DNA from 2 places in the Dendrosporobacter sp. 1207_IL3150 genome. Region 2 is predicted to be linked to the other one. Evidence: riboswitches for the same ligand, from Rfam matches in the RefSeq annotation. Region 2 holds a riboswitch; the other holds the start of a gene.
The links. A riboswitch is a leader RNA that binds a small molecule or an ion and turns the genes downstream of it on or off. The one in region 2 is predicted to bind cyclic di-GMP.
Positions count from the first base shown of each region.

Region 1: another riboswitch for cyclic di-GMP. It lies ahead of V6C17_RS04485 (HD domain-containing phosphohydrolase); the one in region 2 lies ahead of V6C17_RS00255 (GspE/PulE family protein).

Region 1 is NZ_JBAIYU010000010.1:215,132-220,443, reverse strand. Features, by position in the region: gene V6C17_RS04505 (amidohydrolase) at 1-453, shown strand, start outside; gene V6C17_RS04500 (hypothetical protein) at 714-1,217, shown strand; gene V6C17_RS04495 (methyltransferase) at 1,282-1,899, opposite strand; gene V6C17_RS04490 (hypothetical protein) at 2,681-2,833, opposite strand; cyclic di-GMP riboswitch class I at 3,156-3,241, shown strand; gene V6C17_RS04485 (HD domain-containing phosphohydrolase) at 3,380-4,534, shown strand; gene V6C17_RS04480 (ECF transporter S component) at 4,853-5,312, shown strand, end outside.
Region 2 is NZ_JBAIYU010000002.1:3,818-9,129, reverse strand. Features, by position in the region: gene V6C17_RS00270 (glutaredoxin family protein) at 1-196, opposite strand, end outside; gene V6C17_RS00265 (hypothetical protein) at 363-629, shown strand; gene V6C17_RS00260 (shikimate dehydrogenase) at 828-1,676, shown strand; cyclic di-GMP riboswitch class II at 1,760-1,845, shown strand; gene V6C17_RS00255 (GspE/PulE family protein) at 1,901-3,577, shown strand; gene V6C17_RS00250 (type IV pilus twitching motility protein PilT) at 3,594-4,652, shown strand; gene V6C17_RS00245 (type II secretion system F family protein) at 4,691-5,312, shown strand, end outside.

The DNA.
Region 1 (5,312 bases), on a different contig from region 2:
ATTCCTGCCAATGCTTTATTAAAGTTCGAAACGCGGGGAGCCACTAGCAAAATCAACCAATATATAGTAGATGAGGCGATAAGAGTTGTAAGATCAGCGGCAAATATGTATGATGTAGATGTGAAAATTACTCGAATGGGCAGTGCGGTAGGCGGTAATAATTCTATTGAGCTAGCTGAAAAACTGAATGAGATAGCTAAAAGATTAGAAATATTTGATGATATTATTGATACTTGCGATGCTGGCGGGAGTGAGGATTTCTCGTACTTCATGGAAAGGGTTCAGCACAATGCTGGTCAAGCGTGCTACATGATGATTGGAGCGAAACTAGCGGCAGGACATCACGATTCTTATTTTGATTTCGACGAAACTGCATTGGATCTTGCAACAAAGATGTTAGCAACCTCTGCGGTTGATCTATTAACAGGGCAGAATAAACAATGTAATCCTTAGATCGATTTGCGAGGTAACGGATAGCCTCCACCAAAAATATATATTCAACTCCACCTATATAAGGTGGAGTCATTTGCTTTTATTCTGTGATTGGTCTTTATATGAAGTGAATTTGAGAAAGTGACCAAGAAGACGGGTTTTTGCAAGTTGCCGAACCACGTTCTATGGCAATGTTAGGAAACATAACGAATTCTTGCTGCATGGGTATTGCCATGATTGTAGATAATAAGATATTACCTTATAGCAGGGGGAACTTGTGGGTGGTGGAACCAGGTTTACAAGTATCAGAAATTATGCTATCACCGGAGACTATTATTCCTGATGCGGTTTTAGACATAATTAATAATTCTTTTGTCTTTAGTATAGATGAGCTAAATAACGCAAAGATGCGTAAAAAAACTATGTATATTGCTTCAAATAAAAAGGGTGAATTTATAGGATATTGCATTATATCTGTGGGATTTCCCTTTGAGGTTGTCGGAGAGCTAAAATGTGATATAGAAGGTAAAGTCGTATGGATTGACGTGCTTGAAATCGCAGTTATACATCAAGGATATAACTATGGTCGAATGTTTGTAGAACAGATCAAGAGCAGATGTTCTTACGACATTCTACTTCTATCAATCGAAGAGTCTATATGTTTTTGGCAGCAGACAGGCTTTAAAGTCATTTGCTACTCCGGTGAAATGGCCTATATGATTTATGAAAGACAACCTAGTCGTTTGGCATTTAGCAGCGAGAATACTTTATGTTACATGATATAAGAGTGGAGTATTTCAAGCACTATCTACAGAAGAACCACTATGCGAACGCATAGTGGTTTTTTTATTAAGTACATTTTTTATAGTCTAGCCTGTACACTAAAACACTTTGACGAGGGTCGTTATCATATAGATAAGGTATTTTTATTTCATTCACAAGCACGAAGGGGGTATTTTCTAGAAAGTATATATAGTCATACGATGGATAATACAATATAATGTCTGCTGTTCTTTCAAAGCTTTCTACAGAAATCAAAATATTTCCGATAACCTTAATAAATATTTGTATTGAAAAAGGGTTAAAAAAGTAAAATTTATTATCTGAGGGTTTTATATTATATTCTTCTGCAAAGCAATTTAAGAAATTTATTTTGTTCATGCTATTTTTGTGTTTCTTTAGATAATCTTTTCTATTATCCATAGCTTGTTTATAGAAGAAGTTATTCATTTCTATACCTGTAACAGTGCAGTTGAAAAAATGATTTATGTAAAAATTAAGCCTTCCTTTTCCGCAGCCAAAGTCGACAATATTATCTTCTGCTTTGAAATTATAATGCTTATCTAATATTTCTAATACAGAGTAGGAGGTTGGCTCATATCTGTTGTAGTGCAATGAGTCATTGAATATTTTTTGTTCCCCTGAGGTGTTTATGTTCAATAGTTTTTCATAATATTGTTCATCCATTTATAGTACCTCTAATTCGAGATTTTATTTAAGTGTTATTTTATACTAATTTTTAAATATAGAGAGAAATAATAAAAAGATCAAAACGGTTTATATTCTCATACCTCTATCTAATTTGTGGAAGCATTGTGCGTTTATGTATTTACAGATACTGTAAATATGTCGGATTTTGTAGTTTTAAAGCTCGGTATGGCTCTAATCAGAACTAAGCGGGCGTTATTTTAATCATATAGTACCTAATTTAAGTTTACCTAATTTTAAACCCCGGTTACAGTCTAAATGTCTTTTAAGTGTCTTTGCAAGAAGTTTTTAACAGGAGTACAATAAAAGAGTCATATATTACTTCAAATTCTGTTACATTTCCTGTTATATTCAGTCTTTTCTTGATGAATTGTTAAGTATTGACTGAAAAATGTGGTAAAGAAAGGGATGGTATTATGGCATTTAAGATTGGCGCAGCCGCAATGGTTTTTATTGCAGCTTCTTTATTTGTGCTAAACTTAGTTCACTTAACTGGCGCAATTTAATTGTGAGGTAAGTAAACTGACAAATATATGACAATGAAAAGACACCACCAAATATTTGGATGGTGTTTTTTTTGCCATGTTTAGATAGGTGATATAGAGGTAGCAGTAATATAAGTATGCATTCAGATTGTATGAGTCACTTACAGATGCTACATCAATTGATTTATTAGCTATTCCATAAAAGTGTTTTGCCCTCTAGCTCAGTGCTGAGCTAGAGGGCATTTTCTTCTATGAACTCGTTATTAAATACAAAATTAGGAGCCTTCTCCGTGACGCTCGCCAGTGTGGTGCTGATTTCTTAGTTTTTTTGATCCGGTATTCGGCTCACGCATATGGTGGTCGTTATCCTTTGCATGTATAGGTTCATTTGACGGATCAATTACAGGATAAGTTTCGGGCTTAGACATATTATCTCCTCCAGTTTATTAATACTAGTGATTTCGTCTGGTCTTGCTACTTTGTTAGTTAACATAAGCGTGTCTAAAAAACTCTTTGACGTAGTTAGGGTTAGTTAGAAGATATGGTCTTAAATTGTTTCATACTAACGTGTATCGTGTATTATCTTGCCTGCACTTTAATTTTGCCTATCAAGCGCGATAAACCGTCATGAACACTATTAATATATTGTGGTGACTTATTTAGTTTTATCCGTGGAAGATTTGGGTTAAGTTTTAATTTTGGACAATTGCCCTAGAGGAATAGACATGATGACAGTAGAATGTAAAATTAGACAATATTCGGCAAACTTACTGAAAGGTAAGGACGCAAAGCTATGGGTCTAAGGTCGTGGAGACTATGATTGCCAGGTTGCTGTTTAATTCGTTAAGTAACACCTGGGTCCGCCTGGGTGTGTTTTTTGACGGTTGCCGAATACCGGCAAAGCATTAATATGTGAAAGTGACTAGTAATTCTGCTCATAAGCCTAGCTTGGGAAGGTCGTGAAGGGAATTAAGATGAAAAAAAATGCAGTACTATTATGCTTCGTGGTGGTCTCAATTAATATTTTCAGCACTATAATACATGAATTGGTTGATTACCATGGTAATAATTTTTTTATATTATTACATAGCTTAAGCTTTTTGCTACTTTTGTTAATTGCATATACTACTTTTGTTGAAAATCGAAAAGCAGCGAGGAATACTCAATCTAAAATTAAGGAATCTTTTGATGCGATGAAATCGCTGTTTATGCATATGCCAGGTGCTGTTATGACTTTAAAGAAAGACTTTACTATTATTGAGGTCAACGAATTAGTCAAAAGTGCTACAGGATTCAATCTCAGTGAAATTCAAGGTAAAAAGTGTTACGACGTGTTAGGCAATGGTGACATTTGTTGTGATTGCCTTGTGCAGACCGCGCTGGCCTCTGGAAAACCTCAGTATGGTACAAGGATAAAATACGAGAAAGATAGCAAAACAATATACGGAAAACAAACAGTTATTCCAATTAGGGATGAATGTGGAAATATTGAGTATCTTTATGAGATAGTAACAGATATAACGCAAGAAGTGTTTTTAGAAAAGGAAAACTCAGAGATTCTAATGGACATTGTAACCTCATTGGCTCATCTTATCGAAACTAGAGACCCGTCAACAGGAACCCATTGTATCAACGTACAACGAATAGCCTTATTAATTGGTGAAATCATGGGACTAAATAATGCGGTTTTAAAAGAACTGAGTATTGCAGCTATCCTCCATGATATTGGGAAAATAGGGATTCCCGAATCAATTCTAAATAAACCAGAGCGCCTTAATGCTGTTGAGTTTTTGATAATACAGCGTCATCCTCAGATCGGGTACAATGCAATAAAGCATATCAAGCGACTGCAAGTGGTTAGCGAAGCCATTCTAGATCATCACGAACATTATAATGGTGAAGGATATCCTAATGGTAAAAAGAAAGATGAAATATCTATGATTGCCAGAATTCTCACTGTTGCAGACGTATATGAGGCATTGACCTCTGATAGAGTATATCGTAAGGCAATGAGTACTAAACAAGCTGTGGAAATAATAGGCAAAGGAAAGGGACGACAGTTTGATCCAAGAGTTGTTGACGCATTATTTGAGCTAGTATATACGAAAAAGATAAAACAAATCTGTTAACAAAAGTTGCGCTTTCTGTGCAGATGTAGGAGGCGTGATTTTTTATTTTTGGATATTCCAACTATTTATATAAAAACTCTTAGTAACATGTTTTATGTTCATATAGTTTTTGCCATTATTAGACTGGAAGCTTAGCTAAGTCGAAAAATTCAAAGATAGTACTATCTAAATAGCATATTTTATTGTATACAGAATGAACGTTTTTGTAATGGGTGTTGCATCAAAATTGTTACTATGTTATCTTATATATTATTTGTAGGAAGCATTTGAGTATTTTAAAAGAAATAATTGTCATTTAGTGAAAGGTAGGAGACTCGGATGGAACAGCAATCTTTTAGTAAAACAAAACAACTAGTTTATGCAGCATTGGGCATTGCCCTCGTTTTTATTTGTACAGTTTTTGTAAATGTTCGTCTGCCCATTGCCGCTAACGGCGGATTGGTTCATTTGGGAAATGTACCCCTATTTATTATTGCTATTCTCTATGGTCGGCGGTTCGGCGCTTTGGCGGGTGGAATCGGTATGGCGATTTTTGATATAATAGGCGGATGGTTTTTATGGGCCCCGTTTACTCTGATTATTGTCGGTCTTATGGGGTATACGGTTGGCGCTATATGCGAAAAGCGCCATACTCTCTCAGCTTATGTTATGGCGCTAGCGGCTGCTTGTCTCATAAAGGTGGTCGGTTATTATATAGCCGAAGGTATTATTTATGGTAATTGGCTGGCACCAATGACGTCTATTCCTGGCAATCTTGTTCAGATTGGAGTAGCGGCAG
Region 2 (5,312 bases):
TTATGTCATCAATAAAATAGGTAGGCACATAATAATAATCATACTTACTAGCGACACTTGGCTGGACATTCTCATCGATCATTGAGATATCTAAACCAAGATATTTTGGATTTTCCTTTTTAAGTTCCTCCATCCAAGCTAGCGCTCTCTGGCAATGCGGGCACGACCCCATTGTAAACATGAGTATTGGTTTCATATATCCTCCGATTAATTTTGAGTTAATTACGGTTGTAACGCGACTTCACTTAATATTATATGCAGTCACTACTAATAGATATGTCCGTATTACGCATAACGAAAAAGAAATACGCTGAAAATATAAGGGAAAAGACAGTTTAGTTCTTCAGAAATTGGGGGATATCATGGTAGTGATTGAAAGTAGAAATCAAGGAAAGTATTGGGAGTTAGCTATAATTCTGGGTATGGATGAATTAAGACAAATAAATCCTGAATATACCGACACGCAATTATCTATTGATAAAGATAAGTTTTATGATATTGAAAGCTCTTTAGGAGTTGGAACAATAAGACAAGAATTACCTAAAGCTTTTCAGATACCAGATGAAGTAGAGTGGAAGCTGGTTGATGAATTTGGCAAAGAAATTCCCGAAATGAAAATTGGGGATTAAGGTAGGTTATTTCATCTAAAAAGTATAAATAGTAACGGCCTGGAGCGTACTCCAGGCTGTTACTATTTATACATAAATTTCATTAATAAAAAAAACGGCACAAAGATATCCATTAAATTTACATAACTTTGCAGGAAGTTCCCTTAGATTGAAGAAGAATTAGATAACGAAACTGATATTACGAAAGGGTATGGGCGAATGGTAACAGGAAAAACAAAATGTCTTGGAATACTTGGCTGGCCGGTTGAGCACTCATTCTCACCGCAAATGCAAAATGCAGCATTTAAGTCAGCAGGACTTGATTATACATATGTTCCGCTGGCAGTACATCCTGAACAACTTTCAAAGGCTGTCAATGGACTAAAAGCACTTAGTTTTGTCGGAGCCAATGTGACAATTCCGCATAAAGTTACTATAATGTCATACTTAGATGAGCTCGACCAAAGTGCCAAGATGGTTGGAGCCGTTAATACCATTGTTATTAGAGACAATAAAGCTTATGGCCATAATACTGATGCCTGCGGCTTTATTCAGTCACTTTTAAAAAGAGGGGTTACACTTTCTGGTAAGCACGCAGTTATACTTGGAGCTGGCGGAGCTGCCCGTGCCGTAATTTGGGGGTTAATTGAGCAAGGTATAGCGTCCGTTTCAATTGGGGTTCGTAATGTTGAAAAAGCACAGGACTTAATGAATGTTTTTACACCTTTCGCTAATATTAGCGCCTATCAGTGGCCATCGACTAAGTTTGACAGTATAATATCTAACTGCGATATATTAATCAACTCAACTCCGCTCGGCATGTACCCAAATGTCCAAGCCGAACCACAAGTAGATTGGCCAAATTTAACTCGTCCAATTGCAGTATGTGACTTAATATATACACCTACAAAGACTAACTTTCTATTACATGCTGAACAGCAGGGTCATCTTATCATAAACGGAATGGGTATGCTTGTGGAACAAGGGGCAGCGGCTTTTACTCTATGGACTGGGGTTCAGGCACCAACGGAAGTGATGTATGCTGAACTTGCACGTAAAAAAGTGTAAATCTTTGTAAAATTTTATAATAACTTACTGTTGTATTAGCAGGAAGTTCCCCATAAATCGCGAATAACAATTGTGAGAAATAAATATTTATTGGAAGCAATGATATTCAGGACGAATGTGGGCACTTCAAGCCTGAGGGGAGCAAGTAGTGCAACCGGCCAATTAAACATTTGTATGTGTTTAGTTAGTTTTGGTTGCTTTTTTTAATTTTAGGTGGTGAAATTTTGCTTAAGAGCCGTAAGCGATTAGGTGACTTATTAATTGAAGCTAACTTTATGACACAAGAACAGCTTGATAAAGCGCTCGTTGTGCAGAAGAAGACTAATGAACGGCTAGGGAAGGTTTTAATAAACCTTGGCTACGTTACCGAACAAAATATTATTGAAGCCTTGGAATTTCAGCTTGGAGTTCCACATATGCAGCTTTCGGATATTAAGATAAGCCGCGAAATAGCTTCAGCAATTCCCCAGGCTTTAGCAGAGCGATATCAAGTTATTCCCGTTAAAAAAGTCGGCAAAAAGCTCGTTTTAGCTATGGTTGATCCAACTAATTTTTACGCAATTGATGACGTCCGCATGGTTTGCGGCTGTGATATTGAACCAGTTATAGCTTCAGAGCGGGAAATTGTCCAGGCAATTAGTGAATCCTATGGAGTGCAGGAGCTTGTAGAAAAGGTTGTAAGTAAGATTAGTGCCCATGATGTAACTGACATTGCTGAAGTTGAAACCGCAAATGATGCTCCTGTTATAAATGTTGTTAATTCACTAATCAGCCAAGCAATTAAAGAACGAGCTAGTGATATACATATTGAACCACAGGCGACATCGCTTAGAATACGCTATCGTATTGATGGGGTACTGCGAGAGACTGCATCCTTTCCTCCGCACACCCATCCACCCATAGTTTCTAGGATTAAGATTATAAGCGATATGGATATTGCCGAGAAGCGCGTACCACAAGACGGACGCATTAAGTTTCAAGAGGCAGGTCGGGAAATAGATTTACGCGTTTCAACACTACCAACTATTCTAGGTGAAAAAGTGGTAATGAGGATTCTAGATAAAAAAGCGATTATTTTAGATGTTAACAAACTGGGTTTTACCGAAGATAACCAAAAGAGGTTTAAGACCTTAGTTAGTCAGTCATACGGTATGATATTAGTTACTGGTCCAACTGGTTCGGGTAAAACAACAACACTTTACTCTACACTTACCGGACTTAACTTGCCTGGAAAAAATATAATTACTGTTGAAGACCCAGTAGAGTATCGACTCGACGGCATTAATCAAGTGCAGGTAAACTTTAAAGCTGGACTAACTTTTGCCAACGGCCTACGCTCAATTTTGCGCCAAGATCCGAACATTGTAATGGTCGGCGAGATTCGCGACAATGAAACGGCTGATATTGCCGTAAGAGCTGCATTAACGGGTCACTTGGTTCTCAGCACACTGCATACAAATGATGCGCCAGGAGCAATTTCGCGATTACTAGATATGGATGTTGAGCCATTCTTAGTAGCATCATCTGTTCTAGGTGTTGTTGCTCAGCGACTTGTCAGGACTATTTGTCCTGACTGTAAGCAGCCCTATATGCAAACCCCAGACTCACCTGAAGGAATTTTCCTCGGACTCAAAAAAGATGAGCCAGTACTGTTACATAAGGGTATAGGCTGTGCGCGCTGCGGATATACAGGCTATCGTGGACGAATGGCTATTCATGAAGTAATGATTATTGATTCGGAAATTCGCGGTCTTATTAATAAAAGAGTATCTAGTGATGAATTAGGTGCTGCTGCCAGCAGACAAGGTATGCGCACTATGAAGCAAGATGGTATAGACAAAGCTCTTGATGGACTGACAACGATTGAAGAAGTTATGAGGGTAGCGTATTCGGGTATATAGTGGAGGAACCAGCTATATGATGAACGACTTATTACATGAGGCATTTTTACGAAAAGCTTCTGATTTACATATAACAGTTGGTGTACCGCCGGCTTTTAGAGTTAATGGCAGTTTAGTTTTTAGTAATGCGGCACCAAGGTTACTGCCAAATGATACGCTAGCTGCCCTAGAAGCAATAACCACAGAGGAGCAGCGAGCAAAATTTGCGCAGACCGGTGAGTTGGATTTCTCTTACGCAATTGCTGGCCTAAGCAGATTCCGTGTGAATGCTTTTCGGCAACGCGGTTCAACTGCTATTGTCATTCGATTGGTTGCAGATAAGATTCCAACTTTAGAACAGTTAGGACACCCAGAAGTACTTAAAACCATGGCTCTTAAACCTCGCGGACTTGTACTTGTTACTGGCCCGACAGGCAGCGGTAAATCAACAACATTGGCAGCTATGATTAACCTAATAAATTTAACAAGGTCCTGCCATGTGATAACTTTGGAAGACCCGATAGAGTATCTTCATAAACACAATAATTCGATAATTAACCAGCGTGAACTGCACGCCGATACCAGCTCGTTTTCAACTGCATTGAGAGCAGCACTCAGGGAAGATCCTGATGTAATTTTGGTTGGTGAGATGCGTGATCCCGAGACGATTGCGACAGCCATTACAGCGGCTGAAACAGGCCACTTGGTTTTCGCTACGTTGCATACAGGTGATGCTGCTCAAACTATTGACAGGATAATAGATGTCTTTCCTCCCTATCAGCAGCAGCAAATCCGCATTCAGCTATCATTAACTCTTCAGGGTATTGTAGCTCAGCAGCTTCTCCCAAGATCGGATGGGTCAGGGCGAATAGCTGCTCTAGAAATACTTGTAGCAACACCTGCGATAAGAAATCTAATTCGTGAAGGCAAGACTCACCAGATTATTTCAGCCATTCAGACTGGCGGGAAGCTTAATATGCAGTCTATGGATAATGCCCTGCGCAATCTGTACCGCGGCGGCTTGATTTCATACGAAGAAGCCTTGTCTAGAGCCACGGATCAAGACGGTTTCAGCCGCCTATGCAGCAGTTACTAATTAACCTTTATATATAAATGTAGAATGGAGTTGTAATGGTGGCAAAAACATTTGCCTATAAGGCCAAGGATCGATCAGGGCAATTGTTGTCCGGCACTATTGTAGCAGAAAACCAAGCTGCAGTTGCCACCTTCATTAGGGAAAAGGGATATTTTATAACGCAAATAAAGGAACAAAAATCAAAAAAATCACTTATTGCGTCAATTAATAATTTAAAACCAGTAAAACTCAAAGACTTAGCTGTAGTTTGCTGGCAGTTCTCCACGATGATAAACGCAGGCATGTCGCTCATAACTGCGTTAAATACAATAATTGAGCAGACCGATCATCCGAAACTAAAAGATGCCTTCAAAGATGTTTTGAAAAAAGTTCAAGAGGGTGAATCATTATCGCATGCCATGTCAGACCATCCTAAAATATTTCCTAATCTAATGATAAACATGATTGAAGCAGGCGAAGTAGGTGGTGTGCTGGATGAAGTACTGGCTCGTCTGGCTACCCACTATGAAAAACAATATAAAATGAATGAAAAGGTAAAGTCAGCTATGACTTATCCGGCAGTAGTACTAACTATGGCGGCGTTGGCAGTTGCATTTATCCTAACATTTGTACTACCGACCTTTATGAAGATGTTTGAGGGTATGAAAACTGAATTACCTC